One region of the Mycobacterium marseillense genome, then DNA from elsewhere that is predicted to be linked to it. Evidence: predicted binding sites of a transcription regulator. Region 1 holds the regulator's gene; the other holds the start of a gene.

Region 1 (15,555 bases):
CAACGCCATCAATAGGTGGGCGGGCCGGATCTCGGGGTGGCCGGCGGCCGACGCCGCCTGCAGCGCCGAGGTCAGCGCCGCCTGGGTCTTGGTGGTCGGGTTGAAAGAGTCCACGACGCCTCCATTCGGTAGAAAAGGAGCTGGCAAAAATGCTTGTCTGCTTGTTCAACGTCGTCAAGGTTGAGTGTGTTCCGCTCAACTCTATCGAGTTTTGGGCAATACCCCCGACGGGGTACCCCCGTAGCGATGACGCAGACGATGCAACACCCCGACCAGGCCGCCGACCTCGCAAAAGCCCCGCGCCAACACACCGGCTTATGGCTGGCCGCCCTGGCCGCTGGACTGGCGGTCGCCGGCCTTGTCTCGGTCGGATTGCATACCGACCTCGCCCACGGCAGCCAGCCGAGTGAAGTGCCCGACGCCGGGACGCTGCAGGTCAGCGGCGCCGGCACGACCAAGACGCTGCCCTGTCACGCCGGCTATCTGTCAGTGAGCGGAAAAAACAACACGATCACCCTCACCGGCCACTGCACCAGCGTCACCGTCTCCGGCAACAACAATCGCGTCGCGGTCGACAGCACGGACGCGCTGAGCGCATCGGGAACCGGCAATGTCGTTGTCTATCACTGGGGTTCACCCAAGGTCGTCAACGCCGGGACCGCCAACGTCGTCCGGCAAGGCTGAATCCACGGAGTCCGAGCCTAGAATCGGGGCCCGTGAGCCTCGAGGACGTCCAAGCGCTGGCCGTGCTGCGCGACGCCTTCGACCCGGACGGCGCGGGCCGCGCGGGCTCCCAGGGTGATTCCGGCGACCTCGTGCACCGCTTCTACACCCATTGGTTCAACCTCGACGCCTCGGTGCGCGATCTTTTCCCACCCGAAATGAGCGCCCAGCGCGCGGCTTTCGGTCATGCCCTGCACTGGGTGTACGGCGAACTGGTCGCGCGGCGCGCGCAGGAGCCGGTGGCGTTTCTGGCCCAGCTCGGACGGGACCATCGCAAATACGGTGTGCTGCCGCACCACTACGACACCCTGGGCCGCGCGTTGCTCGCGACGCTGCGCTCCCATCTGGGTGCGGCCTGGACCGGCGCCGTCGACGATGCGGCCCGGCAGTCGCTGCACCTGATCACCGGGGTGATGAGCGGCGCCGCGGACGCCGAGGAGGGACCCGCCTGGTGGGACGGCACCGTCATCGAGCACCTGCGGGTGTCACGGGACCTGGCGGTCGTTCGGCTGCAGCTCGATCAGCCGATGCACTACCACCCCGGGCAATACGTCAACGCCCATGTGCCGCAATGCCCGCGCCGCTGGCGGTATCTGAGCCCCGCCATCCCGGCCGATCCGGGCGGCGGGATCGAGTTCCACGTGCGCCAGGTGCCCGGCGGCCTGGTCAGCACCGCGATCGTCAACGAAACCCGGCCCGGCGACCGGTGGCGACTGTCCAGCCCGCACGGCGGCCTGGGCGTCGACCGCGAGGGCGGCGACGTGCTGATGGTCGCCGGCAGCACGGGTCTGGCGCCGCTGCGGACGCTCATCATGGACCTGTCCCGCTACGCGGTGAACCCGCGGATACATCTGTTCTTCGGCGCGCGCTACCGCTGCGAACTCTACGACCTGCCCACCTTGTGGCAGGTCGCGTCGCACAATCCGTGGCTGTCGGTCTCGCCGGTCTCGGAGTACAGCGCCGACCCCGCCTGGGCCGCCGACTATCCCGACGTCACCCCGCCGCGAGGCCTGCACGTGCACCAGATCGGCCGGCTGCCCGACGTGGTGACCAAGTACGGCGGCTGGGGCGACCGGCAAATCCTGATCTGCGGCGGGCCGGCGATGGTCAGCGCCACCAAGTCCGCGCTGCTCGCCAAAGGCGCTCCGCCCGAACGCATTCAGCACGATCCGCTCTGGAGGTAGCCATGCACGTCGTCACCCTGCGGGATCCTTCGTCGCAACTGGTTGCCCAGTTCGTTCCCGACGCCGGGATGATCGGCACGTCGCTGCGCGACGCCGGCGCGGAGTTGCTCGGCCAGCGTCGGGGCCTGGACGCCTACATCAGTGACGGCAAGACGATGGGGATCCCCATCCTGTATCCGTGGGCAAACCGGTTGGGCGAGAACACCTATACCGCGCAGGGCGCGGCGGTGGACCTGACACCGGGAGACAACGGGGTGCGCGCCGACCCCAATGGGCTGCCCATCCACGGCGTGCTGGCCGCCTACCCCGGCTGGCACGTGGTTGACGAGTCTGCCAACGAGCTGACCGCCCAACTGGATTTCGGCGCCGATCCCCACCTGCTGGCCAGCTTCCCGTATCCGCATCTGCTGACGGTGACCGCGCGACTGGCGGAGCGGACCCTGACGGTGCAGACCACGGTCGCCGCCACCGGCGACGCGGCGGTGCCGCTGTGCTTCGGCTTTCACCCCTACCTGCAGCTGCCGGGTGTCCCTCGCGGCGACTGGGTCATCGAGACGCCGGCGCTGCGGCACCTGGGCCTCGACGACAAGGGCCTGCCCAACGGCGACTCGGAGCCGCAGCCGGCGCGCAAAGAGGCGCTGCGCGACAAGACCTTTGACGACGCCTACGACCAGGTAGCCGGCGGCGCCGTCTTCGCGGTGTCGGGGGGCGGGCGCCGTATCGAGGTGCATTTCGAGCGCGGCTACCCGGCGGCACAGATCTTCGCACCGCCGGTCGATGATCCCGGCAAGGCCATCGTGTGCTTCGAGCCGATGGCCGCGCCGACCGACGCGCTGCGCCGCGGCGGCTATCGCTGCGCTTCGCCGGGCGAGCCGGCGGAGACGCAGTTTTCGATCCGGGTGCGATCACAGTGACCACATTCGTCACTGCAGTCGCTGTCTGGTGGCTATTAGGTGAATGCGAAAAGCGCTAGCACATGCGCTAGCGCTTTTGCGACCTTTGCATCCCCCCGGAGACAGGAACCCTTGGGGCGCAAGTGAAACCGAGCGGGAATCAGCGTCCCCGGCGCGGCTGCCACACCACCAGCGCGGTGCTCTTGGGCACCACCGCCACGTCGCGGCGCTGGCTGGCACGCGTCTGAGCCAACTCCTCACTCAACTCTTTGATCCGCGCCTGCAGCGCATCGACCTGATTGGTCAGCTCGATGATGCGCTTGATCCCGGCGAGGTTGACCCCCTCGTCCTGCGAGAGCCGTTGCACCTCGCGCAGCAGGTCGACGTCGTGCTCCGAATAGCGGCGTCCCCCACCGGAAGTGCGGCGCGGGCTCACCAGGCCGAGGCGGTCGTAGGTGCGCAGCGTCTGGGCGTGCATGCCGGCCAGCTCCGCGGCGACCGAGATCAGGAACGTTCGGGCATCCTCTTTACGACTCTTGGCCATCAGCGATTGCCCGCCCATCCGGCCCGAGGGTCAAACCCGCTGGAGCGCTCGGCGGCGGCATACGCCTCCAGCGCCTCCTGAGCCTCGCCCTCCAGATTCGGTGGCACGGCGACCTTTACGGTGACCAACAGGTCCCCGTTGCCGCCGCTGCGCTTGGGCACACCGCGTCCGCGCACCCGCAGGATGCGGCCGTCGGAAGTGCCCTTGGGCACCCTGACACCGACTTTGCCATCCAGTGTGGGCACCGAAATGGTTGAGCCCAAAGCCAATTCGGTGAAGCTGACGGGGACGGTGACGGTCAGGTCATCGCCGTCGCGCCCGAACACCTTGTCCGGGCGCACATGCACCGTCACGTACAAGTCGCCCGACGGCGCCCCGCGCAGGCCGGCTTCACCCTGGCCGGGCAGCCGGATGCGCTGTCCGTCCTCGACGCCGGGCGGGATGCGCACGTTGATGGTGCGGGTGCGCGTGGTGACCCCGGTGCCCTTGCATTCGTCGCAGGGGTGCTCGATGATCGAGCCGCTGCCCCGGCAATCGGTGCACGGCTCGGAGAAACCGAACGCGCCCTGGTTGCGGTTGATCACGCCGGAACCGTTACAGGTGGGGCAGACCTTCGGGCTCGTGCCCGGCCGCGCCCCGCTGCCATGGCAGTTGGTGCACGGCGCCGGGCTGGTCAGCCGCAGCGGCATCGCCACGCCCTTGGCGGCCTCGACGAATTCCAACTGGGTTTCGGTCTCGAGGTCGTTGCCGCGGCGCGGCCGGCTGGGACGGGCGCTCGAGCCGCGCCCGAACAACCCGCCGAACAGGTCGCCGATGTTGGTGCCGCCACTGCGGCCGGCGGCGTCGAACAGGTCGTTGAGGTTGAATTCCGCCCCATCGCCGCCGACGTTGAAGCCACCGAAGTTGCCGGAATCGAACCGGCGCCCGCCAAAACCGCCGCCGGCGAAAAGCCTTCGGGTTTCGTCGTATTCCTTGCGCTTGGCCGGATCGGAGAGCACGTTGTGCGCCTCCGACACCGCTTTGAACCGTTCACCGGCGGCGGGATTGTCCGGGTTGGCGTCCGGGTGCAGATCGCGCGCCAATTTGCGATAGGCGCGTTTGATCTCTTCGGGACTGGCGTCAGAGGAGACGCCCAGCTCCTTATAGAAGTCTTTTTCGACCCATTCACGCTGGGCCATGTCGCGTCACCCCCTCACCTTTGGCGTTGTGTGCTGATTGTGTGGTCTAGTCACCGGGTGTGCCGGCGTTATCGTCCGATTCGACCGGCGCGGTTTCGTCAGTCTCACCGGCCGCGGCCGATTCGTCGCCGTTGTCGTCGACCGTGTCGACGACGCCGACCATGGCGTGGCGCAGGATTTGATCGCCGAGCTTGTAGCCCTGCCGCATCACGGTGCCGATCACCGGGCGGGACCCATCGCCCTCGTGCTGAACGGCTTCGTGCAGCACCGGGTCGAAGTCTTCGCCCTCCTCGCCGAAAGCCGTGAGGCCGAGCCCGGTCAGCGCGCCTTCCAGCTTGTCGGCCACCGCCTTCAGCGGGCCCGACTCCAGGTCGCCGTGCTTGCGTGCGCGGTCGAGATCGTCGAGCACGCCCAGCAATTGGTTCACGACGGCGGCCTTGGCCCGGTTCTCCGCGGCCTGCTGGTCACGCAGCGCCCGCTTGCGGTAATTGGCGAAGTCGGCCTGCACGCGTTGCAGGTCGGCGGTCAGCTCAGCGAGTTTGCCCTCGCCCTGGACCGCGGCCTCGGCGGCCGGCGCCGCCCCTCCCGGCGTATCGCCGGGAGGGACCTGCCGTACTTCACCGGTCTCAGGATCGATTCGCCGCTTGTCGGTGACGGTCACCTGTTCCTGTGGATTTCCTTCTGTCACTTGGACTCCCGGTCATCGTCGACCACCTCCGCGTCCACGACGTCGTCAGCGGAGCCTGCCGGCCCGCCCGTCGCGTCGGCCTGCTCGCCGGCGGCCTGGGTGGCCTCGTAGATCGCCTGCCCGAGTGCCTGCGACTCCTGGCCCAGCTTCTCCATCGCCGACTTGATCGCGGTGATGTCGGTGCCGCCCAGGGCCGTCTTGGCCTCGGCGATCGCGGCGTCGACCTTGGACAGCGTGTCCTCGGGAACCTTCGACCCGCCGGACTCGGACGCTGCGCCCCTCTGTTCAGCGACGAACTTCTCCGTCTGGTAGACCAGCGATTCCGCCTGGTTGCGGACGTCGGCCTCCTCGCGACGCTGACGGTCCTCCTCGGCGTGCGCCTCGGCGTCCTTGATCATCCGGTCGATCTCCTCCTTGGACAGGCCGGAGCCCTCCTGGATTTTGATCGTGTTCTCCTTGCCGGTGCCCTTGTCCTTGGCCGTGACGTGCACGATGCCGTTGGCGTCGATGTCGAAGGTGACCTCGATCTGCGGGACTCCGCGCGGCGCCGGCGGGATGCCGGTCAGCTCGAAGGAGCCGAGCAGCTTGTTGTGCGAGGCGATTTCGCGCTCACCCTGGTACACCTGGATCTGCACCGAAGGCTGGTTGTCATCAGCCGTGGTGAAGGTCTCCGACCGCTTGGTCGGGATCGTGGTGTTGCGCTCGATGAGCTTGGTCATCACGCCACCCTTGGTCTCGATACCCAAGCTCAGCGGCGTAACGTCCAGCAGCAGAACGTCTTTCACCTCGCCCTTCAGCACGCCGGCCTGAAGAGCCGCTCCCACCGCTACAACTTCGTCGGGGTTGACGCCCTTGTTGGGCTCCTTGCCGCCGGTCATTTCCTTGACCAGTTCCGAGACCGCGGGCATGCGGGTGGAACCACCCACCAGGACCACGTGGTCGATCTCGGACACCGAGATGCCGGCGTCTTTGATCACGGACTGGAACGGCTGACGCGTGCGGTCAAGCAGATCCTGTGTGATGCGCTGGAACTCGGCGCGGGTGAGCTGTTCGTCGAGGAACAGCGGGTTCTTGTCCGCGTCGACGGTGATGTAGGGCAGGTTGATCGAGGTGCTCTGCGAACTCGAGAGCTCGATCTTGGCCTTCTCGGCGGCCTCACGCAGCCGCTGCATCGCCATCTTGTCCTTGGTCAGGTCAATTCCGCTGGTGCCCTTGAACTTGTCGACGAGCCACTCGACGACCCGGTCGTCCCAGTCGTCCCCACCAAGGTGGTTGTCACCGCTGGTGGCGCGGACCTCGACCACGCCCTCACCGATCTCGAGCAACGACACGTCGAACGTACCGCCACCGAGGTCGAAGACCAGGATGGTCTGCTCCTTCTCGCCCTTGTCCAGGCCGTAGGCCAGTGCGGCCGCGGTCGGCTCGTTGACGATGCGCAGCACGTTCAGGCCGGCGATCTGGCCGGCCTCCTTGGTCGCCTGACGCTGGGCGTCGTTGAAGTACGCCGGCACGGTGACGACCGCGTCGGTGACGTCCTCACCCAGGTACGCCTCGGCGTCACGCTTCAGCTTCATCAGCACGCGGGCGCTGATCTCCTGGGCGGTGTATTTCTTGTCATCGATCTCGATGGACCAGTCGGTGCCCATGTGCCGCTTGACCGAACGGATGGTGCGGTCGACGTTGGTGACCGCCTGGTTCTTGGCGGGCTGGCCAACGAGCACCTCGCCGTTGCGCGCAAACGCGACAATGGACGGGGTAGTCCGCGAGCCCTCGGAGTTGGCGACGACGACGGGGTCACCGCCCTCGAGGACTGCGACGACGGAGTTGGTGGTCCCGAGGTCGATACCGACCGCACGAGCCATAGTGATTCCTCCTGATTGTGTAGAGCTTGCTTGGTGCCACTATGCTGAGTGAACCCCGCTCAAGCCTGCCCCTGAGGGCGATCGGCTGTCAACCTAGTCTTGAGTCTGGTTCACTCAACTTGTCGATCATGTTAACGGCCCGCGGTCCCGTGTTGTTCCCGGGGGCCGGATATCCGCCCGCGGCGCCGACGACCCACGCAGCGGTGGCGGCGCGTAGTCGCCCCGCGAGTCGGTCACGCGGCGATAAAACTTCACCATCGGCGCCGCATCGATAGGCACTCGAGTGCAGCGACTGTCGTCGGAGGGTGAGTAACCTGAGTGCCGCCATTCGAATCGTCTGGGGAGCGGCGGGTGCGGTTATCGGATAATGCGCGGCGGAACCTGGCCGGTGGTTCGCTGCTGCTCGTGGCCCTGTTCGCCGGTTCCGGGCTGGTGTCGGGCTGCAGCTCGGTCATCGGCGGCCGCCCGGTGGCTTCGCCGGGGGCGGGCGCAGGCGAACCGTCCTTCCCCACGCCCCGATCCACGCCGGCGCCGCCGTCGGCCACCGCCGCTCCGGCCCCGACGGCTCCGGCCGCGCCAACGGGCCCCACGAATCCGGCCGGCGCCATCCCGCTGCCGCCTGACGAGAACGGCTACGTCTTCATCGAGACCAAATCCGGCGTGACCCGCTGCCAGATCAACAAGGACACCGTCGGCTGCGAGGCGCCCTTCACCAACTCCCCCCTGCAGGACGGTGAGCACGCCAACGGCGTCAGCATCACCACCGGCGGCAAGGTGCAGTGGGTGCTGGGCAACCTGGGGGCCATCCCGACCGTCAAGATCGACTACCAGACCTACGCCGCCCAGGGCTGGACGATTATCGCCAACGCCGACGGCACCCGCTTCACCAACGACCAGACCAAGCACGGCATGTTCGTGAGCATCGACAAGGTCAACACGTTCTAGGCGCTAACCTTGTCGGCAGCGCGGCGGGGGCGGGTATCGGTCTTCCGCGTGATGTCGCCGACCAGCTACCGGTGCTCGCTCAGGCCCGGCCTAACCAAGAAGACCTCACGATTCCATGCAACTCCGCTACATCAGCGTCGCGGCGCTGATCGCCGAAGCCGGTGGTGATCCGTGGGCGGTCAACCAAAGCCTGCAGGCCGGTAGCCCGTTTCAGATTTCTCAGCTGGCGGAGGCGTTTCTCAAGGCGGGCCGATGCACTGCCGAGGCCAGCAATGCGTTCGACCAAGCCCGTAGCCGCTTTGACGCAGCCTGGAACCATCAGAATGGGGATCATCCGATCACCGGCACCGACGAAGTGCAGCGAGTCACGAAAACCCTTGGGGCGCAGTCTTTGCAGCTGCCCAAGATCGGTGCGGACCTGGAAAACATCGCTGCCAACCTGGCCGAGGCGCAAAAGGCCGCGGCGGGACAGATCGCGGCGCTAGAAAGTCAGTTGCAGCAGCTGGACGGCTTCATCGGCCAAGCGGTGGAGCTGGAAAAAGATCCCACACTCACCGCGGAAGACCGACACGCGCTGGATGCGTTTATCAGCGGCCGCGAAGACGACGCGATCCGCGACACCAAAGCCGCGCTGGGCCAGCTGCAATCGACCCGCAACGGCTACGCCAACTCGTTCCAGAACGCAATGGGGACCTTGCACGCGGACGGATACGACCTCACACCTACCCCGGCAGGTCCCGGCCCGGCGCCGGCCGAGCAGCCCGGCGCGGGGCCCGCGTTGGCCCCGACGAAGGGCGAGGTGCTCACCGGGGCCGCGGGCGCGATCGCCGGTGGCACCGCCGACGGTGTGCGCGGGGCGACGACCAAGTTGATCGCCGAGTCCCCCGGTACCGGCCCCGGCAAGGCTGATCCGGGCTTGTTGAAGTGGTTCGAGGATCCGAAGATCGGCGGCATCGAGCTGAAGGGATTCTCCCGCGTCGGCGGGGTGGTTGCTGCCGCCAGCGCGGTACCCGCCGTCATGTCCGATATCCATGACGGCAATTCGGTGCCAGAGGCCGTCACTCGAGAGGGCGCAGGTGTCACCGCCGGTCTCGCAGTTGGCGGTTGGGTAGGCGGCGCGGTGGCTGGTTCGGAGTTCGGTGCAGCGCTTGGTTCGGTCGTTCCGGGGGCGGGCACCGCACTTGGCTTGGTCGCCGGCGCTGCTATCGGAGGTATTGCGGGCTACGCGGCATCTAAGGGTGTCGAATTGGCCTGGCAACCTGTCGCGGATGCCGTCGGTAGCGCGGTGCACGGCGTGGAATCGGTCTTCGGCTTCGGGTAGGGGCGTTTTCAATGCGGTTCGATGAGTTCGTGCAGGCATCTGGCATCTCGGTGTCCCCAGTCGACCGGTTTGTCGGTTTTGTGGTGGAGGTGGGAGTACCGCAAGGTTGGGAACCACTCGACTCGGCTCTCGGGGCCCGTGTGTGGGCCTGTCGCAACGACCCGTGCATCGACATGTTCTGCGCTAACGCAGTGTTGACGATGCATCGCGTCGAGGCCACTTTGGATCCCGCCGAAGCGTTCGGGATGCTGAGTGAGCAGCAGCTGCAGTCTGTGCCGGCCTGTCGTGAGGTGCGCCGTGAACTCGCCGCAGCCACCGAGGGTCCGGGCCTAGTGGGGTTGCTCGCGATGGAGATCGCGCATGAACTCGGCACCATCGACAGCGTGTCACGATCGCGGATCATCACGGCCGAACAGGAGACCCTGATCGCGCAACTCACGACGACCGAGTTACACGACTCACCAGTGGACGGATCAGGTGTCTGGCTGACCGCTCGATCGGGTCCGGCACCCGCACGTTACCGCGGCACTGTACCGCGAACCGAACAAGGGACCGTTGCAGATGGCAAGTAGTACAGCGAAAGGCCGTCGCGTGCCGAAACTGCGTTACGCCTTTGGTGGGGGCCTGTGTCTGTTGGCCGGCATCAACGCGCTGATTGGATCGGCTTGGTACCTCTGGCTCGGCATTGCTGCGTGCGGTGTCGGCATCATTTATGGGAGCGGCCGCCGGACTTTTGGCGCTGGGGTCAGCCGGACGGGGGACGCGATTGTCTGCCGCTACATTCCTTGGTTCGAGGGAAACACATACGTTTTCGGCACTTTTTTTCCGCTGATGAGTGCCGTTGCTATCGCCGCAGGATGTGCTCCCGGTAATCCGGTTTGGCTCTGGTACAGCGGGATCGTCCTGCTCGCGATTTTTGCCTTACTGGTGGTAGTTGCCATTTGGATTTGGCGGCGATCACTTCTTCGTATCACCCCGTCGGTGTTGACGGTGCGAATAGCAGAGCGCGGCAGCGAGTTGACCGACATCCGGCGCGAGCACGTCCGTTCGATCGAGCCCAAGCTCGTCTCGAACGCGGCGGCTGGTACCGAGCGGTTGCAGGTCGAAATCGCCTACCAGCCCGCTGATGTCAGCAACGAGACGACCGCCACGGTGATGCTCGGGATGTATCTGACCGTTCAACCGATCAACCTGCTAAACGCCCTGGTGGCCTGGAAAGACGGTGCCCACCAAAACCCGAGCGAGCTGCTGGACCGGGTCGAAGGGATTCTTCGAGGCAATCCACAGTGACCGCCAGACGGGGGCCGGCGGCGTGCTCAGTGTCTGCGGGCCGGCACCCCGACCCGGTCACCGCAACACGAGACGGTCACTGATGGCCGACGGCACCGCGAAATACCGTCGGAGGCGGGCGCTGCGCCATTCCATCGGTGGCGCCTCGTGCCTAATGGCGGTCATCGGCGTGATGGTCGGAGCTAGTTGGTCTTTGTCTGTCACCCTCGCTGCGATCGGCGCAGTCATCCTTATCGGTCCGCGCCGGATTTTCCATGCCGCGGTCAGCCGGACCGGTGGTGAAATAGTCTGCCGCTACATTCCCTGGTACGAGGGCAGCGCCTACAGCACCACATTGCTTCTTCCGCTGATAGGAATCGCCTCGGTCGCTCTGGGATTCGAGCCGGGCAATCCAGCGTGGTTGCGATTTACCGGCCTCCTCCTTCTTGGCGTGACCCCGTTGACCGTGTACGGCGTCGTACGCATGTGGCGACGTTGCCTTCTCTGCATTACCCCGTCGGTGTTGACCGTGCGGTTGGTCGACCGTGGAAGCGAGCTGACCCAAATCCGGCGTGAGCTGGTTGTGTCGATCGAACCCCAAATAGTCCCGTTGCCACGGGGTGCTCAATCGTTGCAAGTCGCTGTTACTTACTGGCCCGTGGCGGTCGGCGGGGACGCCACCAAGACGCTGTTGCTCGGCCTGCGGCTGACTGTTCAGCCCGTCAACCTGCTCAACGCCCTCGTCGCCTGGAACGACGGCGCCCACGACAACCCGAGCGAACTGCTGGACCGGATCGAACGGACCCTTCGAGGCCAGTCAACGGCCGTTGTGTGACCGCGTCGCACAGCAGCCCGAAAAATCCCGCCGCGCAAAGACATTCGTCAGCGTGCGAAGTCAGACGGCCGGAATTTCCCCTCGGCCAGGTTCTTTTCGATTTCTTCCAGGCTTTTACCGGTGAGGTCGGGCATGCGGAAGAAGACGAAGATCCACGCCGCCACGTTGAACAACGCGTAGAGCCACATCGAGGGTCCGACCCCGATCGCATTGATGAGCGACAGCAGCGTCAGCGTGATGAGTAGGTTGGTCCCCCACAGCGTCGCCGAATGCACGGCGGTGCCCTCCGGTCGCACCGCCAGCGGATAGGTCTCCGAGCCGGTCAGCCATCCCATCAGCTGCAGGCCGCCGGCATTGAACACCATGAAGGCGATCAGGCAGATCATGATGTAGGTGATCACGTCGTGACCGCTGTCGGCGGTGACGAAGATCAGGCCGAGCGCGAACAGGCTGATCGCCGCACCCGGCACCATGATGAGGGTGAGCCGGCGCCGACCGACCCGGTCGATAATGGCCAGCCCGACCAGTTGGGCGATCACGTAGGTCGCACCCAACATCACCGACACCAGCAGGGCCACGGACCGGTACACGCCGTCGTCGGTCAAGATGGTCGGCGCGTAGTAGATGATCATCTCAATGCCGCTGAGCTGGGTGAACACCGCGATGCCGCAACCCAGAACCAGGGCCGGGCGCACCCAGGCGTCGCGCAGCCCACTCCAGCCGCGGGTGCTGGCCTTGCGTTCCATGCGCGCGAGTTCGGTCGCTTCGTCCAGCTCGGCACCCACGTCGTACCCGTCGGGCCGGACCCGCTCCAACACGGCTCGTGCAGCGTCTCGATCATCTTGCTTGACCAGCCAGCGCGGACTTTCCGGGAGCCGCAGCAACAGCCACAGCATGATCGCGGCGGGTACGCACGCGATTCCGGTCGGGCCCCGCCAGGAGACCGAGTCGAAGACCCCGACGACGTTAGCGGCGAGGATGCCCACCCCGATGGCGATTTGGAAGCACAGCACCAACCGCCCCCGGTAGGCCGACGGCGAGAGCTCGGCGACATACATCGGCGCCGTCTGCGTCGCCCCGCCGACCGCGAAGCCCAGGACCAGCCTTCCCAGCGACAGCACCACGACATCCGGCGCGTCGGCGCACCACACCGCACCGACGATGAACACCACCGACAGCATCAACAGCGTGCCGCGCCGGCCGAACCGATCCGAAAGCCAGCTGCACGCCAAAGCCCCGATGATGGCGCCGAACAGGATGCTGGCGGCGACCACCTGCTTCCAGGCCGCGCCGATGTTGAACTCCTCGGTGAGCTGCAAGAGGGCCCAGGAGATGACACCGGTGTTGTAGCCGTAGAGCAAGCCCGAGATCGCCGAGACGAGCGCGATGACGACCACGGCGCTCGTCAGTTGGTTTCCCGTCTCCGCGCCGGCGCCGACGGCACTCTGCGACGCTTTCTCGTGAGCCGCATCTGTGCACTTTGCCGGGTCGGTCCCGTTTTGCGATCCCGCCTCGGGATGCCACTGGTTCGCCGCGGGCAGAGCGTCATCGCCGGCCTCTGACCACCATTCGCGGTATGTCGAATCGTCGGTGGCCACTAGCAGAGCCGAACGTGGTAGCGGAGATGACGAATCCGGGGCGCATCGGCGGGCCGGCCGGACATCGTGATCGTCCCCCTGCCCTGTGCTCGGATTTCCTGCTCGCTCGCCGCGCTTCAGGGGCCCGATGTCATAACCGGCGTCCCTGCTGTCACGGCAGGTGCGTGGTCGCTGGCACGGTCAAGGTATTCGCGTATCGCGCGATTCCGCTCGGCTTGGTCACAGATCTGCCCAGGCGCGACGCTGGGTGCGGGACTGCCGTTCGACTTTACATCTCGATGCGGAAAACGAGCCTGTCACGAATTTTTTTATTAGTCAAAGTTGACGTGCCAATCGAATTTCATTGTAGAAGAACACTATTCGGCCCGGACGGTCAAGCGATTGTGTTAAGCGCCACAGTCCAGCGGTGGGCTGCGGTCCGCGCTTGGCACCTTATCGGCGACCGACGAGAGCGGCCCTGAGGAACTGCACGCACCCAGCGCGCCGGCCCTGCTGAGCCACGCCACGCGACCCCCTCAGGGGTTGGCATCAGCGGACTGGCAGGTGCGGTCAGTACCATCGGACCCGTGGCATCCAACGGTCCACGCGATGACTTCCACAACCGGCCGACCCAGCATGCCGATTTCGACGTGAGCGAGCCGCCGACCGGTGAAGTCCCGCCACCGAACTTCCCGCCCCAGCCGCCCCACGGGTTCGAGCACCCCCCGGGCTTTGACCCGTTCGACCAGGAACCCGAGCCCACGCCCTGGTACCGCAAGCCCGCGATGCTCGTCGCCTGGTTGATCTCCGTCGTCATCCTGATCGGGCTGATCGTGTTCGGCATCATCGAGCTCATCAACGGCGACCAGTCCGTCAGCCACGTGCCCAAGTCGACGACGAGCACCACCACGACGACAACCACGACGACCACGCCGACGACCACGACGACCACCACCGAGCCCAGCAGCAGCGCCGAAGAACAACCGCCGGCCCAGCAGCCGACGCAGCAGCGGCCCACTGGACAACAAACGCAGCAACCCACGCATCGCCACCATCTGCCACAGCTGCCGCCGGTGATCACCATTCCGCAGGTGCCGACCGTCATCACGGTGCCGCCGGGCCTTCGCTAGCAGTCGGCGCCGGGCCGATCATGCGCGGCGACGCGGCGCCGGCGGCGCCCTAGACTCGCTGCAATCCACGGGACAACACACAGGGGTGCGGACATGAGCCAGTCGCTCGGGCTATCGATCGGGGTGGCCAACCTGGTGGCGGCCCGCGCCGGCAGCGCTCCGGTCACCCGCAGCTCGGTGCTGACCCTGTTCGAGCACCGCCCCACCGAAGTTGGCCTGCCGGAAGAGAACCCGAACCTGACCACACCCGGCCTGGTACTGCGCGGGTTCGTCGAGCGCGTCGGCGACCGGGCTCCGCTGGTGGCGGCCGACGGCACCAAGTACCTCGGCGCGGCGCTGACGGTCGAGGCGATCGAGGCGATGGCCCGCACGGTCGGCTACGGGACACCGATCAGCATCGCGGTCCCCGCCTACTGGTCCGACGAGCAGTTCGCGGCGCTGCGCGAGGAGTTCTTCGCCCAGTCGGACCTCGCGCGTGGCGGGGTCGCGCCGATGCTGGTCTCCGACGCCACGGCCGCGGTTGCGGCGCTGCGCGGCACGCCGGGTTTCCCGGCGGACGGCGTCGTCGCGCTGTGCGACTTCGGCGCGGGCGGCACCACCGTCACGGCGCTGGACGCCCAGGCCGGCTTCGCGCCCGTCGGCCCGGCCGTGCGGCACACCGATTTCTCCGGCGACGCGATCGATCAGCTCATCGTCGATCACCTGCTGGCCTCCGACGTCAGCACCGCCGTCCTGGGCGGCAGCGCGCGGATGGGCTCGCAGTCCCGCCTGCTCGCCGCATCCCGCCGCGCCAAGGAGCAACTGACGACGGCCGCAGTGAGCACCGTCGCGGGGGCGTCCGGGGAAGCCGCTCAACTGACCCGGACCGAGCTCGAGCAACTGATCTCCCCGCCGCTGGACCGGTTTGTCACAACTCTCCAAGAAACGTTGCGGCGCAACGGAGTTCCGAACACCAACCTGCGCGCCGTGGCGATCGCCGGGGGCGGCGCGAGCATCCCGCTGATCACCGCGCGATTGTCGCAGCGCTTCGGGGTCCCGGTCCGCAGCGCGGCGCAGCCGGCGTCGCTGGCCGCGCTCGGCGCGGCGGTGCTCGGTGCGCAGTACGCAGCGGGGGGCGCTGAAACCGCCGCGGCCGCCGCCGTGGAGACACCGACCGAAATGGTGGGCACCGCGGGGATCGGGGTGACCCAGGCCGCGTGGGCGGCCCAGGCCACCGACGTGGACGACGCCCTGGCGTGGTCGCAAGACGCCGATTCCGACGAACCGGTGCCCTACACCGGCCGCGATGCCACCGGCGAATACGCCAGCGAGGCACGGGAATTCGAGTACCCGGCGCAGGGCGGGCTGCCCTGGTACAAGCGCACGGCCCTGGTGTTGACCGTGGCCGGGGCGGGGGTGGCGGTGCT
Region 2 (15,555 bases), 2.4 Mb from region 1:
GTCCAGTTGGCGGTGCAGCCGATCCCACCCGGCGGCGATCAGCTCACCGGGATCGAGATCCGGTCGGCGCTTGCGGGCCGCCGCGGCCAGGTCGGCGGGCAGCTCGCCCTCGGTGACGGCCAGCGAGATGCCGAAGTGGTCGGGTTCGATGTGCCGGCCGGCCTGCGCCGCGGACCGCTCGATCGCCTCGCGCCCGGCCCGGGCCTCGGCCGGGGTGAGAAAACTGCCCAGCCAGCCGTCGCCCAAGGCCCCGATGCGCCGAAACGCCGCCGGCGCCGACCCGCCCAACCAGATGTCCAGCGGCGGCGCCGGTTTCGGGGCGACCGCGGCGCCGGTGACGGTGAAGTAGTGGCCCGTGAACGTGGTCGAATCCCCTTCCAGCGCCGCGCGCAGCACCCGCAGCGACTCGTCGAAGACCGCCGCCCGCCGGCCGTCGGGGACCACGAACACCTCGCGCTCGGCCGGAATCGCCGACCGCAAACCGAACACGGGAAGGACCCGCTTCGGGGCGACGGCCGCCAGCGACGCCAGCTGCTTGGCCACCAGCACCGGATGACGGCCCGGCAGCACCGCCACCGAGGTGCCCACCTTCAGCCGGCTCGTGCGGGCGAGCGCGTAGGCCATCCCGACCGTCGGATCCACCGCCGGCGAGTACACCAGCTCGGAGAACCACAGCGAATCCACGCCGTTGGCCTCGAGGTGATCCACGATGGCGGCCAGCTCATGTGGGGCGGTGTCCGCCCCCAGTCCGACGCCGAAGCGAACCTTCACCGGCGTGTCCTCCCGCGTGGTCTCACCCGTGGCGCAACGCCGCGGCACCACGTTTTGTGCCCGCGGCGCGCGTCACCGCCCACTGCCCGGATTTCGTGGGGCGCGAGCCGCTATGCGCGGCTGGGAATGGTCAGCTTGCAGGCCTGGCCGATGTCGAGGGTCCGCAGCACCCGGCCCATGCCCACCCACAGGGCGCAGGACAGCGCCAGGTCGGCCAGCAGCTCATCGGAGAAGTGTGGGGCGCAGCGCGCCCAGAAGTCCTCGTCGTCGCGCAGGCCGGTGTGATCGGTGGCGAAGCGGTCGGCGAACTCGGCCGCCAGCCGCTCCTGGTCGCTGTAGCCGGCCCAGGTGCGCCACTCGTGGACGTGGTCGTACAGCTCTTCGTCGACGCCCGCGGCGGGTCCGTCCTCGTCGCGGGTGTTGACGCACACGACGCATTCGTTGCGGTGGGCGATCACGGCGCGCGCCAATTCGCGCGTGCGCAACGGCAACCGGTTCTTGGTGTACACCGCTTGGCTGAAGCCACCGAGCGCGCCGCCGATGTCCGGTGACTTCGCAAACCAGCCGGCCAGGTCGTCGTCAGCAAATGTTCCGATTCGGCTCATGGCGTGATGGTACGCCCGCCGGATGCCGCGAGTGACGGTTGCCGGGAAACGGGTGGCGCCGCCCGCTAGCGGGCGGCCGGGCCGATGGCCGTGGTCGGCGTTTCGTCGTGCCAATCACGTTGGGCGAGAACGCGATGCGCGACGCGTTCGAGCGCGGCCTGCACGGCGCGGCGGTCCGGGCGGCCCTCGAAGCCCGGTGAGCGGGCGAGCTTGTCGACGAGCCAGGCCACCAGCAGCGAGTGCACGTAGGCGACCTGCTGGGCGCCGGCCGGGGTGAGCCACAGTTGTTCGCCGTCGCTGTGCGCGTAGCCGCCGGCCGCCAGCCGCGCGAAGGTGGGCTCGAGAACCTCGAACGGGATCCGGTGATAGTCGGCCATGTCGGTGAGACGGGCGGCCCCGTACATCTGCGTGTAGCGATTGATGCGCAGAACTCCCCACAGCCCGGCTACGTCGAGCCGGCAGTCGGGCCGCATGGCGATGCTGCGCAACCGCATGCCGGTTTCGCCGCGCAGCATCCGCGCGATCGCGTTCTCCAGCATCTGTTCGGGGGTCTCGGAGGTCGGCATGCCGAACGCGTCGCCGAGATCGACTGTGCTGTCGTGGATATCCCGCAGCGGGACCTCGCGCAGGAACAGCGCCAGCACGAAACCGATCAGGGCGACCGGGGCGGCCCATAAGAAGACCTGGGTCAGTGACTCGGCGTAGGCCGCCACGATGGGCGCGGCCACGTCATGCGGCTGCCGGTGCAGCGCACCGGGCGAACTGACGGCGCTCGGGGGCACGCCGCTGGCCGCCAGGGCCGGCCCGATGCGGCGGTCGAGGAAGTTCACGAACAGCGAGCCGAATATCGCCGCGCCGAAAGAACTTCCGATGGTGCGAAAGAACGTCACCCCCGACGTGGCGACGCCGAGGTCTTCGAAGTTCGATGTGTTTTGCACGATGAGAACCAGCACCTGCATGGACAATCCGATGCCGGCGCCCAGGATGACCAGGTACAGCGACTGAATCAGGGCGGACGTCGACGGGTCCATCCGCGACATCAGCAAAAACGCCAGCGCCATCAGCGCGGTGCCGGCCACCGGGAAGATCTTGTAGCGGCCGGTGCGGCCGACCAGGGTGCCGCTGCCGGTCGAGGTGATCAGCATCCCGACCACCATGGGCAGCGTGCGCAGACCCGAGGTGGTCGCCGAAACCCCGTTGACGTACTGCATATAGGTCGGCAGGAACGTCAGCGCACCCAGCATCGCAAAACCCACGACGAAGGACAGCACGCAGCACACGGTGAACACCGGACTGGCGAACAACCGGATGGGCAGGATCGGTTCGGCGGCCCGGCGTTCCACCACCACGAAAACGCCCAGCGCCACCGCGGCCCCGACGAACAAGCCGATGATCGTCGGTGACCCCCACGCGTACAGCGTTCCGCCCCAGCTGGTGGCCAGGGTCAGGGCCGCCGCGCCCAGGCCGACGAACGCTATTCCGGAGTAGTCGATGATCGGCTTGGCGGACGCGGCCAGCGCCGGAATCGTCGCGGCGGCAACGAAAATCACGACCACCGAAATCGGCACGTTGATCCAGAACGCCCACCGCCAGGTCAGGTAGTCGGTGAAATAGCCGCCCAGCAACGGGCCGATGACCGTCGTGACGCCGAAGACCGCGCCGAGGATGCCCTGATACCGGCCCCGCTCGCGCAGCGGAACGACCTCGCCGATCAGCGCGCTGGCGGTGACGGTGATGGCGCCGCCGCCGATCCCTTGCAGGGCACGGGATCCCACCAGCATGGCCATCGACTGGGACAGCCCGCACAACGCCGACCCGACGACGAAGAAGACGATGGCCCCCTGGAACACCCGCTTGCGCCCGTAGAGGTCCCCGAGCTTGCCGGCCAACGCGGTGACGACGGTCGACGCGAGCAGATAACTGGTGACCACCCAGGACTGATGGCCGGCGTCGCCCAGGTTGGCGACGATCGTCGGCAGCGCCGTGGCGACGATGGTCTGGTCCAACGCCGCGAGCAGCATCCCCAGCACGATTGCGACGAAGATCAGATTGCGCCGTTGCGGACTGATCAGCTCGCCGCTGGTCGCGGAATTCGCCGCCGGGGTCGCCTGGGTCACCGCTCTCGGGCTCGTCATGCCGGGCCGACGTTACCTACGTCGCCGCCGCACGACTCAGCTGGGTGGCCGCGACACGCACTGCGCCGAGTACAGCTCCACGCCCAGCTTGTCCATCAACTCCAGCTGCGTCTCGAGGTAATCGATGTGCTTTTCCTCGTCCGCCACGATCTCCTCGAACAGCGTGGCGGTGGTGGAATCCTGCTTGTCGCGGCACAAGACGATGGCCGGCTTGAGGCGCTCCATCACCTCATACTCGATGGCCAGGTCGGCCTCGAATTGCTCACGCAAGGTCTGACCGATGCGCAGCGAGAAGAGGCGCTGGTAGTTCGGCAACCCGTCGAGCAACAGGATGCGGTCGGTGATCGCCTCGGCGTGTCGCATCTCGTCGAAGGACTCGGCGCGGGTGTGCTCAGCTAACTCGGTGAAACCCCAGTTGTCCTGCATCTTGGAGTGCAGGAAGTATTGGTTGATCGCGGTGAGCTCGCTGGTCAACTGCTCGTTGAGTAGACGCAAAACTTCCGGATCCCCTTGCATTTTCACTCCTACGGTGTCTGCGGCTGTCATGTTCGGCCGCGGTCGGCGCGCTGGGCTGAAGCGCACAAACCTGGGCTGTAGCAGCACTTTGCCACGGCCGCCGCAAATGTTCTAGCAAGGTTTGGCTGCACTCAGTGGGGTATCGAGCTAGTCTAATCACCTCGTTGTTAGGTTAGACTTCACTAATCAAGTTAGGTTAGACTCCACTAATATGCGGCTTGTTTGTTCGGCACCCCCGTCGGGGCCCTTGGGCACCCGGGAGGCCGGGCGCGGGGCCGACATCGGGTCGCTCGGACGAGCCGTCGACGGAAGGGAAGCCCACATGCGGGAGGTGCGCTGATGTACGTGTGCCTGTGCGTCGGGGCTACCAGCCAGACCGTGTGCGACGTCGTCGCCCAGGGGGCGTCGACCTCCAAAGAAATCGCCGCGGCGTGTGGAGCGGGCGGTGACTGCGGTCGCTGCCGGCGCACCCTGCGCGCGATCCTCGCCGACTCGGCGAAGTTAGAGACGGCGCCGTCGGCCTGACGGCGGAACGCCGCGTCAGCCCTTGTTGAAATCGGCCAGCGCCGCGGCGTTGGCCTGCGCGCCCATGAGCTCGGCGAAGTGCGCGTTCTCCCGCGCGGTGGCCGCCGCGATCTCGGGGCGGACCGGCTCCATCATCGTGTGTTTGACGGCCATCAGGCTCGAGATCGGCCGGGAGGCAAGGATTTCGGCGTGGTGGCGAGCCTGCGGCAGCAGGTCGTCCGGTTGGCACACCCGCCAAACCAGGCCCATCCGCAACGCCTCGTCTGCGTCGACCCATTCCGACGACATCAACAGCCACGCGGCGTTCTGCCGGCCCACCAGCTGCGGCAGCAGATACGACGACGCCGCTTCCGGGGCCACGCCCAGGCTGGTGAACGGGCACTTCAGGCGGGCCGTCGATGACATGAACGTCAGGTCGGCATAGCCCAGGATCGTGGCGCCGATCCCGACCCCGACGCCGTTCACCGCGCAGATCAGCGGCTTGGGAAAGGCGCTGAGCGCGTTGATGAGTCCGATGAAGCCATGCTTGCCCGGGGTGAAGCCGGGGTCGGTGATGCGGGCCTGCATCTCGCCGAGGTCGGTACCGGCGCTGAACCCGCGACCCGCGCCGGTCAACAGGACCACGGCCACCTCGGGATCGTCGGCAGCGGCCAGCAGCGCCTCGGCGGCGGCGTCATAGAGGGCTTCGTTGAAGGCGTTGAGCGCCTCCGGGCGGTTCAGCGTGAGGGTGCGTACCCGCTTGTCGTCATCGATCTGCAGCGTCACGCCAGCAGCCTAGCGAGGCTAGCCGTTGCTGTAGACGCGGGTTGGCGCGATCAGCACGACGGCGCGACCCTCGGAGGCCATCACCCGGTCGTACTCGTCCCAGTTGTCGTGCGTGCCGCCCGCCGCAGTGAACACGTCGCGCAGCAGCATCCGCAACCGATCGGGATCCGTCAGCCACGGCTGGGTGTCCTCGGGGCCGACCACCTCGGCGCGGCCCTCGACGGTCGCCCACTGCCACCCGTTGCGGAAGGTGACAGCCAGCTGCGGCCGGGCCCGCAGGTTGGCGAGCTTGACTCTCCCGTTGGTGGTAAACCCCAGCACCGGTTCACCGTTCGCCGGGTGCGCCAACAGGCCCACGTTGACCAGCGACGCCTGCACCGTTCCGTCACCGCGGACGGTCGAGACCACCGCCAATCCGCTTTCCGCCGCCGCCAACGCCACGGCGTCTCGCAGTGTCGTCATCGGAAAGCCTCATTCCCTGAACGGCGTGCTGATGACGTAGCGGCTCGTTGGCACGGTGTCGATGTTCTCGTTGGCGCCAAAGGCCGTCGTACTGGCCACCATTCGTCCCAATCGATGTTGTAGGTCGCGGTCGTCGGCGGCCCCGAAAAACGCCTGAAGATCGGTGATCGCCTCCGCCGGAAACAACTCCTCGACGATCCCGGCGATTCCCGGCGCGTCTTCGGTGAGCGCGCGCACCACCCAATTCTGGGTGTAGCCGAACGTCGACTGTGTCTCGATGGCGACCGGCGTATGGTCGCGTTGCCAACGGGTCAGCCACGTCGCCTGGTCCATGTCCGCGGGCCGGCGCAGCAACGCGATGTTGGCTAAACCCGGTGTGCGCGAACCGGACTCGACGGTAGGCGCGCTCAGCGGGACCGATTCCGTCACCAGATAGGCGGCGAGCTGCTCGCACTCCTTGGCGAGCAGGGCGAGCGCGGAGGTCATCTGCTCGCCGTAGCACTGCTGGGTCCACATACTCACCACCGCGGCGACCGGGGGGTCCAGCGTCGTGAGAGTCATCAACGACTGGCGCACGGCGTCGTCGCGGACATTGACCGACAATCCGGGCACACCCAGCTCCAGCAGCGCGTCGGCGACCGGCCCCCGCTGCCGGGCGCACCAATCGTCATCGGAGTCGGCGCGCATGAGCACGGCGATTACCTTTTCCATAGGCCGAACCTACCGTTGCGGGCCAGCCGCGCACGTCTACTTCACCAGCCGCACCGGGTGCTGGCTGCTGATCAATCCCCCGACGAGCGCGGCCAGCTGACGGTATGACTCGTCGCGACCGCTCGATGAGCGGTAGACCAGGCCGATCCGCCGCCCCGGGCGGGGCGCCGCGAACTGCGCCAGGCCCAGGCGGCTTCGCGAGGCCTCGACCGGCACCGCGCTCTGGGGAATCAGCGTCACTCCCAAACCGCCCGTCACGCACTGCACCGCGGTAGCCAATGAGGCCGCCCGCGTGTTGGCGAGCTCCGCGCGGACCCCCGCCTTGTGGCAGACGTCCAGCGCCTGATCACGCAGGCAGTGCCCCTCGTCCAGCAGCAGCAGCGGCAGGTCGGCCAGCGCCGTCGCCGGAACGCGGCGCTTGCCCGCCAGCGGATGGCCGGGCGGCAGGGCGAGAACGAAATCCTCGTCGTAGATGGGGATCGAACTGATCCCGGCGGTCTCGGCGGGCAGGGCGATCAATGCCGCGTCCAATGCCCCTTCGCGCAGGACCGCCAACAGACGTTCGGTCTGGTCTTCGGTCACCCGCAAGGTGAGTTCCGGAAGTTGCTCGGCCACGCCGGCCAGCACGGTCGGCAGCACGTAGGGCGCCACGGTGGGGATCAGTCCCAGCCGCATGCCGGTCCGCAACGGATCCGAGGCGCCCGCCGCGGCGGCGGTGAAGGCGTCGGCGGACTCGACGACGGCCTGGGCGCGCGGCAACAGCTCCGTGCCCTGGGGTGTCAAGAAGACACGCCGTGTCGAGCGCTCTACGAGACGGGTACCCAGCCCCGCCTCCAGCGCCGAGAGGGCCTGCGACAACGTCGACTGGCTGACACCGAGAGCGGCTGCGGCGCTGCTGAATTGGTGCTTCTCGGCCACCGCCACGAAGGCGCGGAGGCCGGCGATCGTCGGCTGATAAGTCTTATCGGTCATACCTATAAGTGTAGTGGGAAGTATCACCTTTACTTCAACGAGCGCGCGCGGCAACATGGTGGAAGAAAGCTAATCTTGAGTAAATCCAAATAAGGAGCGACATGCCACTGCTGACCATCGGCGACCAGTTCCCCGAATACGAGCTCACTGCGCTGATCGCGGGCGATCTGTCCAAGGTCGACGCCCAGCAGCCCGAGGACTACTTCACCACCGTCTCCAGCGACGACCACGCCGGCAAATGGCGCGTGGTCTTCTTCTGGCCGAAGGACTTCACCTTCGTGTGCCCGACCGAGATTGCCACCTTCGGCAAGCTCAACGACGAGTTCGCCGACCGCGACGCTCAGGTTCTGGGCGTGTCGATCGACAGCGAATTCGTCCACTTCAACTGGCGTGCGCAGCACGAGGACCTCAAGAAGCTGCCCTTCCCGATGCTCTCGGACATCAAGCGGGAGCTGAGCCTGGCCACCGGCGTGCTCAATGCCGACGGTGTTGCCGACCGGGCGACCTTCCTCGTCGACCCCAACAACGAGATCCAGTTCGTTTCGGTCACCGCGGGTTCGGTGGGCCGCAACGTCGAGGAAGTGCTGCGCGTGCTCGACGCACTGCAGTCCGACGAGCTGTGCGCGTGCAACTGGCGCAAGGGCGACCCGACGCTCGACGCCACCGAGCTGCTCAAGCAGTCGGCCTGATCCGGGCCTGATCCCGTAGGGTCTGAATAGGAGGCGAGATGAGCGTAGAGAATCTCAAGGAAGCGCTGCCGGAGTACGCCAAGGACCTCAAGCTCAACCTGGGCTCGATCGCGCGCACGACCGAGCTCAACGAGGAACAGCTGTGGGGCACGCTGTTGGCGAGCGCCGCGGCGACCCGGAACACGCAGGTGCTCACCGAGATTGGCGCTGAGGCGGCCGACACCCTGTCCGCCGAGGCGTACAACGCGGCGCTGGGAGCCGCATCGGTCATGGCCATGAACAACGTGTTCTACCGTGGCCGGGGCTTCCTCGATGGCAAGTACGACGACCTGCGCGCGGGATTGCGGATGAACATCATCGCCAATCCCGGTGTCGAGAAGGCGAACTTCGAGCTGTGGTGTTTCGCGGTGTCGTCGATCAACGGATGTCCGGATTGCGTGGCCGCTCATGAGCACACGCTGCGCGAGGCCGGCGTCAGCCGGGAAACCATCCAGGAGGCGCTGAAGGCCGCGGCGATCGTTTCCGGCGTGGCCCAGGCGATTGTCGCTTCCCAGACGCTGGCGACCGTCAGCTGATCGCGCCGTCGTGACCAGCGCCGTGTCGAGACCCGACTGGGTCCAGCACGCGATCTGGTGGCAGGTCTACCCACTGGGGTTCGTGGGCGCGTACCCCGTACCGCAGTCAAACGAGCCGCCGCAACCGGAGCAACACCGGTTGCGGCGGCTCGTCGACTGGTTGGACCACGCCATAAAACTCGGGGCATCCGGTATCGCGCTGGGCCCCATCTTCGCCTCGCGCACACACGGTTACGACACCACCGACCATTACCGCATCGATCCCCGGCTCGGTGACGACGCCGATTTCGACCACCTCGTCGCCGAAGCGCGTCGGCGCGGCCTGCGCGTCCTGCTCGATGGCGTGTTCAACCACGTCGGGGTGGATTTTCCGCGTCACCGCGAGGCGGCCGATGACGATGCCGCCGCGCGCTGGTTTCGCGGGCGTCCCGGGCGTTTTCACACGTTCGAGGGCCACGACGGGCTGATCACCCTCAACCACGACAACCCCGAGGTCGTCGACTACACCGCCGAGGTGATGGCGCATTGGTTGGGGCGCGGCGCTGACGGCTGGCGCCTCGATGCGGCTTACGCCGTGCCCCAACACTTCTGGGCGGCGACACTGCCCCGGGTGCGCGAGCGTTATCCGGACGCCTGGTTCGTCGGCGAACTCATTCACGGCGACTACGCCGCCGTCGTCGAGGCCGCCACCTTCGACTCGGCCACCCAATACGAGTTATGGAAGGCGATCTGGAGCAGTCTCAATGACGGCAACTTCTTCGAGCTGGACTGGGCGCTGCAGCGCCACAACGACTTTCTGAGCCGCTTCGCGCCGCTGACATTCATCGGCAATCACGACGTCACCCGCATCGCCAGCCGGCTGGAAGACCCCGCGCACGCGGCCCACGCGCTGGTGTTGCTGCTCACCATCGGCGGGGTGCCCAGCGTCTACGCGGGCGACGAGCTCGGATTCCGCGGCGTCAAGGAAGAACGGTTCGGCGGTGACGACGCGGTCCGCCCCGAATTCGGCTCTCCCCCACTGCCACTGGATGCCGTCGGCGTCGAAACCTGGGCGCTGCACCAGTACCTGGTCGGGCTGCGACGCCGCCACCCCTGGCTGCACGGGGCATCCACCACCGCGCTGCGGCTGGACAACCGGCACTACGTCTACGAGACGCGCAACGCCGACGACGCCCTGTTGGTGGCGCTCAACATCGACGATGAACCGCTGCAGGTCTTGTTGTCAGAGCTGGGCACGGGACGCGCACAGGTGATCGGCGGGTCGGCGGCCCCGCCGCCGGAGGTCGTCGACACCGTTGCCGTCGAGCCGCACGGGTGGCGGATCCTAAGTCCGGCCTAGCCGTTTCAGGGTCAGCTCGTCCTGGCGGCCGTCGTAATACTTCTCGAGCACCGCGACGAAGTCCGCGTCGTCCTCGGTGGCGTGGGCGAACAATGTCATCGACGAGCACAGCTTGAGGTCATCGGGCGAACCGAAAATCTGCGCGGCCGATCGCCCCTGCACGCCGGTGACCAGGCGGGCGCACTCGCGCAGCCGCGGCCCTAGCAGTGCATGGCCCAGGTACGCGCGGGCCTCGTCCAGCGAGGAAATGCCGTAGTGGACCGCGGTCGGGCTGCCGCCCAGGCCGCGCAGCTGCGGGAAGACAAACCACATCCAGTGACTGCGCTTGCGTCCGTCGCGGAGTTCGCCGACGACGTTGCCGTAGACCGCAGCCTGCGCGTCCACAAAACGTTTGAGATCGAAGGGGTCGCCTGCCGATTCCATGTGACTACGGTGGCACATTATGGAACTCGAAAGGCGAAAAGCCGTCCGACGACGAGTGCCCAAAATACGCGACCTCGCCCCGCTCATGCAGTTCAAGCGGCCCGAGCTCAACGCGACAAAGCGGCGCCTCGACGCCGCCCACACCATCGAAGACCTGCGGCGCCTCGCCAAGCGGCGCACCCCCAAGGCGGCGTTCGACTACACCGACGGCGCGGCCGAAGACGAACTGTCCATCCGACGCGCCCGACAAGCCTTCCGCGACATCGAATTTCACCCGACGATCCTGCGCGACGTCTCCCAAGTGACCGCCGGGTGGAACGTGCTCGGCCAGCCGGTCGTGCTGCCGTTCGGGATCGCACCCACCGGATTCACCAGGCTGATGCACACCGAGGGCGAGATCGCCGGCGCGCGGGCGGCGGCCAGGGCCGGGATCCCGTTTTCCCTGTCCACATTGGGCACCTGCGCGATCGAGGACCTGGTCACCGCCGTCCCGCAGGGCCGCAAGTGGTTTCAGCTCTACATGTGGCGCGACCGTGAACGCTCGATGGAGCTGGTGAAACGCGCCGCCGACGCCGGCTTCGACACCCTGCTGGCCACCGTCGACGTCCCGGTCTCCGGCGCGCGGCTGCGCGACAACCGCAACGGGATGACGATCCCGCCCACGCTGACGCTGCGCACCGTGCTGGACGCGGTGCCCCACCCGAAGTGGTGGTTCGATCTGTTGACCACCGAGCCGTTGGCGTTCGCGTCGCTGGACCGCTGGCCCGGCACGGTCGCCGAATATCTGAGCACGATGTTCGACCCCAGCCTGACCTTCGACGACCTGGAGTGGATCAAGGAGCAATGGCCCGGCAAGCTCGTCGTGAAAGGGATCCAGACGCTTGACGATGCCCGCGCGGTCGTCGACCGCGGCGTCGACGGCCTCGTGTTGTCCAATCACGGCGGGCGTCAGCTGGACCGGGCCCCGGTGCCCTTCCACCTGTTGCCCACGGTGGCCCGCGAACTGGGTCAGCACACCGAGGTCCTGGTGGACACCGGCATCATGTCGGGCGCCGACATCGTCGCCGCGATCGCCCTGGGGGCCCGGTGCACGCTGGTCGGGCGCGCCTACCTGTACGGCCTGATGGCCGGCGGTGAGGCGGGCGTGGTCCGCGCGATCGACATCCTCGCCGAGGGCGTGATCCGCACGATGCGCCTGCTCGGCGTCACGTGCCTCGAGGAGCTCTCGCCCCGGCACGTCACGCAACTCCGGCGGCTGGGGCCCCTGCCCCCGGCGTGAAGCCGGCCGCACACTCGCGCGCCCGTGTGAGGCTGGCCGCACACTCGCCCGGGCCGGCGCCCGGGGGAACAAACCGGCGCCCGGCTGGGTTAAGCGCATCAGACTCAACTTTTGGAGGATTTGATGGCTGAAGCCAAGTCGGTGCCGGTGCTGTTTGTCACTGACACCATCGTGCTGCCCGGAATGGTGGTGCCGATCGCGCTGGACGACGCGGCCCGCGCGGCGATCGACGCCGCCCAGGCCAGCGAGTCCGGGCAGCTGCTGATCGCCCCCCGGCTCGAGGACCGCTACCCCTCGCACGGCGTGATCGCCAAGATCCTGCAGGTCGGCCGCATCGCCGGTGGCGGCACCGCCGCGGTGGTGCGCGGTGAGCGCAGGGCGCAGATCGGGGCGGGTGCCTCCGGCCCCGGGGCGGCGCTGTGGGTCGAGGTGACCGACGTCGCCGAGGCCGAGGCGACCGATGAGATCAAGGCGCTGACCGCGGAGTACAAGAAGCTGCTGCTGGCCATGCTGCAACGCCGCGAGGCCTGGGAGATCATCGATTACGTCAACCGGCTGTCGGATCCGTCGGCGCTGGCGGACACCTCCGGGTACGCGTCCTACTTGAGCAACGCGCAGAAGCGGCAGCTGCTCGAGACCGTGGATGTCGCCGAGCGGTTGCGTGTGCTGATCGATTGGACCAGCGACCATCTCGCCGAGGTCGAGGTGAGCGACAAGATCGCCGAGGACGTGCGCGAGGGCATGGAGAAGACGCAGAAGGAATTCCTGCTCCGCCAACAGCTGGCCGCCATCCGCAAGGAACTGGGCGAGGGCGAGCCGGATGGTTCCGACGATTACCGGGCCCGCGTCGAGGCGGCCGAGCTGCCCGAGAATGTGCGCGAGGCCGCGCTGCGCGAGGTCGGCAAGCTGGAACGCTCGAGCGATCAGAGCCCGGAGAGCGGCTGGATTCGCACCTGGCTCGACACCGTGCTCGACCTGCCGTGGAACGTCAAGACCGAGGACTCCACCGACCTGAAGGCGGCGCGCGACGTCCTGGACGCTGACCACCACGGGCTCGACGACGTCAAGGATCGCATCGTCGAGTACCTGGCCGTGCGGGCGCGCCGCGCCCAGCGCGGGCTGCAGGTCGTCGGCGGCCGCGGTTCGGGCGCGGTGATGGTGCTGGCCGGTCCCCCGGGCGTGGGCAAGACGTCGCTGGGCGAGAGCGTGGCCCGGGCGCTGGGCCGCAAGTTCGTGCGCGTCGCCCTGGGCGGCGTGCGCGACGAGGCCGAGATCCGGGGGCACCGGCGCACCTACGTGGGCGCGCTGCCGGGCCGGATCGTGCGCGCGATCGGTGAGGCGGGATCGATGAATCCCGTTGTACTGCTGGACGAAATCGACAAGGTCGGTTCCGACTATCGTGGCGACCCGAGCGCGGCGCTGCTCGAGGTGCTCGACCCGGCGCAGAACCACACGTTCCGCGACCACTACCTGGATCTGGACCTGGACCTGTCCGATGTGGTGTTCCTGGCGACGGCCAACGTGATCGAGAACATCCCGTCGGCCCTGCTGGACCGCATGGAGTTGGTTCAGATTGACGGCTACACCGAGGACGACAAGGTCGCCATCGCGCGGGACTACCTGCTGCCCCGGCAGCGGGAACGCGCGGCGCTGACCGAGGACGAGGTCGCGGTGACCGACGCGGCGTTGCGCAAGATCGCCGCGGACTACACCCGCGAACCCGGTGTGCGGCAGTTCGAACGCCTGCTGGCCAAGGCGCTGCGCAAGGCGACCACCAAGCTGGCCGACAATTCCGCAGCGCTGACGATCGACGAGCCGGATCTGGTTGACTACCTAGGCCGTCCGCGGTTCATGCCGGAGTCGGCCGAACGCACGGCGGTGCCCGGTGTGGCCACCGGCCTGGCCGTCACCGGTCTGGGCGGCGACGTCCTCTACATCGAGGCAGGATCCACCGACGGCGAGCCCGGTTTGCAACTGACGGGTCAACTGGGCGACGTGATGAAGGAATCGGCGCAGATCGCGCTGTCCTACGTGCGCTCCCACGCCGCCGAGCTGGGCATTGATATCAACAAAGACCCGAAAGCGCTCGACCGGCGCATCCACGTGCACGTGCCCGCCGGGGCGGTGCCCAAGGACGGCCCGTCGGCCGGTGTCACCATGGTGACCGCCCTGGTCTCCATGGCCACCGGACGCCAGGTCCGCTCCGACGTGGGCATGACCGGCGAGGTCACGCTGAACGGCCGGGTGCTGCCCATCGGCGGTGTGAAGCAAAAGCTGCTGGCCGCCCAACGTGCCGGGCTCTCAACGGTTTTCATTCCGCAGCGCAACGAGCCCGATCTCGATGACGTGCCCGCCGAGGTCCTCGAGGCGCTGGACGTGCGTCCCATGACCGACGTCGCCGAGATCGTGGCCCAGGCGCTCGAACCGGCGGCCGCGGCCGCCACGGTGGCCGCCTGACGCCGCGGCCAGGTGACTAGCGGGCCCTGTTGAACCAACGTTGACCAGACCCGATGCGGTGTCCCAGGGCATGGTGGGGGAGTTTCAGGCTCCCCCCGGGACGGGTACGCAGCAACGCAGAGGGAAGACCGGCCGAGGGGGGATGACCTCTGCTCGACGTCGAAAAGACGCGGGTGACGAACAACAAATTACCGCTGTGAGGCGGCCCGATGGCGGCCTCGCAGCTCGATAAGGAGTTCATCATGAGGTTGAACAGAATCGCTGCCAGCGCCGCAATCGCGGGTGCGCTGACGTCCGGTGCGCTCGGAGTAGGTGCGGGGTTGGCTCAAGCCGATCCGAATGGCCCGAATGTGCCGGGCCCAGTGCCCGGGCCTAACGTGCCGGGACCGGGTCCGGTGCCGGGCCAGAATGTGCCGGGACCCATGCCGGGACAGGGGGTACCGATCTGTAACGCCGGACCGGGCGTCAACTGCACGGCCCCGGGCACGCCGCTTCCGCCCGGACAAAACGGATTCCCGCCACCGGGCCACTACAACGACCCGATCGGCTACGGGCTTCCGGCCCGCTGGATGCCGCCGGGTCAACCAGGCGACTATCCGGTCGTATTCAACCCGGGCGTGAACCAGTGGGGCGTCTTCCTGCCCGACGGTCAATTCGTCGCATACGCGACGTAATCAGGCCCAGCGAGACAGCCGCCGCGAATGCGGCGGCTGTTTCTCGTCTGCGGCAGAATGTAGAGGCTATGACGGATATTCGGATTCTGAAACGACAAGTGGTTCATCGCGTTCAACGCCTGCTGGTCAACCCGGTCGGGCGGCAGCTGCCCATGACGATGCTCGAAACCACCGGACGCAAGAGCGGGCAGCCGAGGCGCACCGCGGTGGGCGGGCGCGTCGTGGACAACCAGTTCTGGATGGTCTCCGAGCACGGCGAACACTCGGACTACATCCGCAATATCAAGGCCAATCCGGCTGTGCGAGTGCGCGTCGGCGGCAGGTGGCGCGAGGGCACCGCCCAGCTACTGCCCGACGACGACGCGGTGCAGCGCCTGGGCAACCTGCCGCGGCTGAACAGTGCGATGGTGCGCCTGATGGGCAGTGACCTGCTGACCGTCCGAGTCGATCTGGACTGACCCCGCGATGGCCTACGACGAAGACCTGGCCGACCGGATCCGCGAACTCCTCGGCGGCCAGCGAGGCATCGACGAAAAGCGCATGTTCGGCGGTCTGGCGTTCCTGGTCAACGGCCACATGTCGGTGGCCGTGAGCGGCCAGGGCGGACTGTTGGTGCGCGTGCCGCGCGAGGACACCGACAAACTCACCGGGCGCGCG

What was found. The regulator HspR, encoded in region 1, represses chaperone genes until heat shock. The targets are predictions, from matches to a motif close to ANNTGAGTNNNNNNNACTCANNT.
Region 2: the regulator HspR is predicted to act here: its motif matches at 11,855-11,877, upstream of lon (endopeptidase La).

Annotation. Positions count from the first base shown of each region.
Region 1 covers NZ_AP022584.1:3,320,488-3,336,042, forward strand. The annotation lists gene clpB (ATP-dependent chaperone ClpB) at 1-114, opposite strand, end outside; gene G6N26_RS15270 (DUF3060 domain-containing protein) at 247-684, shown strand; gene G6N26_RS15275 (FAD-binding oxidoreductase) at 717-1,907, shown strand; gene G6N26_RS15280 (aldose 1-epimerase) at 1,910-2,821, shown strand; gene G6N26_RS15285 (heat shock protein transcriptional repressor HspR) at 2,961-3,344, opposite strand; gene dnaJ (molecular chaperone DnaJ) at 3,344-4,522, opposite strand; gene grpE (nucleotide exchange factor GrpE) at 4,569-5,210, opposite strand; gene dnaK (molecular chaperone DnaK) at 5,207-7,072, opposite strand; gene G6N26_RS15305 (hypothetical protein) at 7,424-8,017, shown strand; gene G6N26_RS15310 (putative alpha/beta hydrolase) at 8,133-9,338, shown strand; gene G6N26_RS15315 (LpqN/LpqT family lipoprotein) at 9,350-9,910, shown strand; gene G6N26_RS15320 (hypothetical protein) at 9,900-10,628, shown strand; gene G6N26_RS15325 (hypothetical protein) at 10,711-11,442, shown strand; gene G6N26_RS15330 (sugar porter family MFS transporter) at 11,490-13,040, opposite strand; gene G6N26_RS15335 (hypothetical protein) at 13,607-14,149, shown strand; gene G6N26_RS15340 (Hsp70 family protein) at 14,243-15,555, shown strand, end outside.
Region 2 covers NZ_AP022584.1:947,115-962,669, forward strand. The annotation lists gene G6N26_RS04275 (TIGR03854 family LLM class F420-dependent oxidoreductase) at 1-771, opposite strand, end outside; gene G6N26_RS04280 (carboxymuconolactone decarboxylase family protein) at 882-1,376, opposite strand; gene G6N26_RS04285 (MDR family MFS transporter) at 1,442-3,511, opposite strand; gene bfr (bacterioferritin) at 3,548-4,027, opposite strand; gene G6N26_RS04295 ((2Fe-2S)-binding protein) at 4,367-4,552, shown strand; gene G6N26_RS04300 (enoyl-CoA hydratase/isomerase family protein) at 4,568-5,317, opposite strand; gene G6N26_RS04305 (TIGR03618 family F420-dependent PPOX class oxidoreductase) at 5,336-5,779, opposite strand; gene G6N26_RS04310 (EthD domain-containing protein) at 5,789-6,490, opposite strand; gene G6N26_RS04315 (hydrogen peroxide-inducible genes activator) at 6,527-7,462, opposite strand; gene G6N26_RS04320 (peroxiredoxin) at 7,564-8,151, shown strand; gene G6N26_RS04325 (alkyl hydroperoxide reductase) at 8,190-8,726, shown strand; gene G6N26_RS04330 (alpha-amylase family glycosyl hydrolase) at 8,749-10,065, shown strand; gene G6N26_RS04335 (DUF1810 domain-containing protein) at 10,051-10,488, opposite strand; gene G6N26_RS04340 (alpha-hydroxy acid oxidase) at 10,508-11,767, shown strand; gene lon (endopeptidase La) at 11,891-14,224, shown strand; gene G6N26_RS26075 (hypothetical protein) at 14,467-14,898, shown strand; gene G6N26_RS04355 (nitroreductase family deazaflavin-dependent oxidoreductase) at 14,967-15,356, shown strand; gene G6N26_RS04360 (TfoX/Sxy family protein) at 15,364-15,555, shown strand, end outside.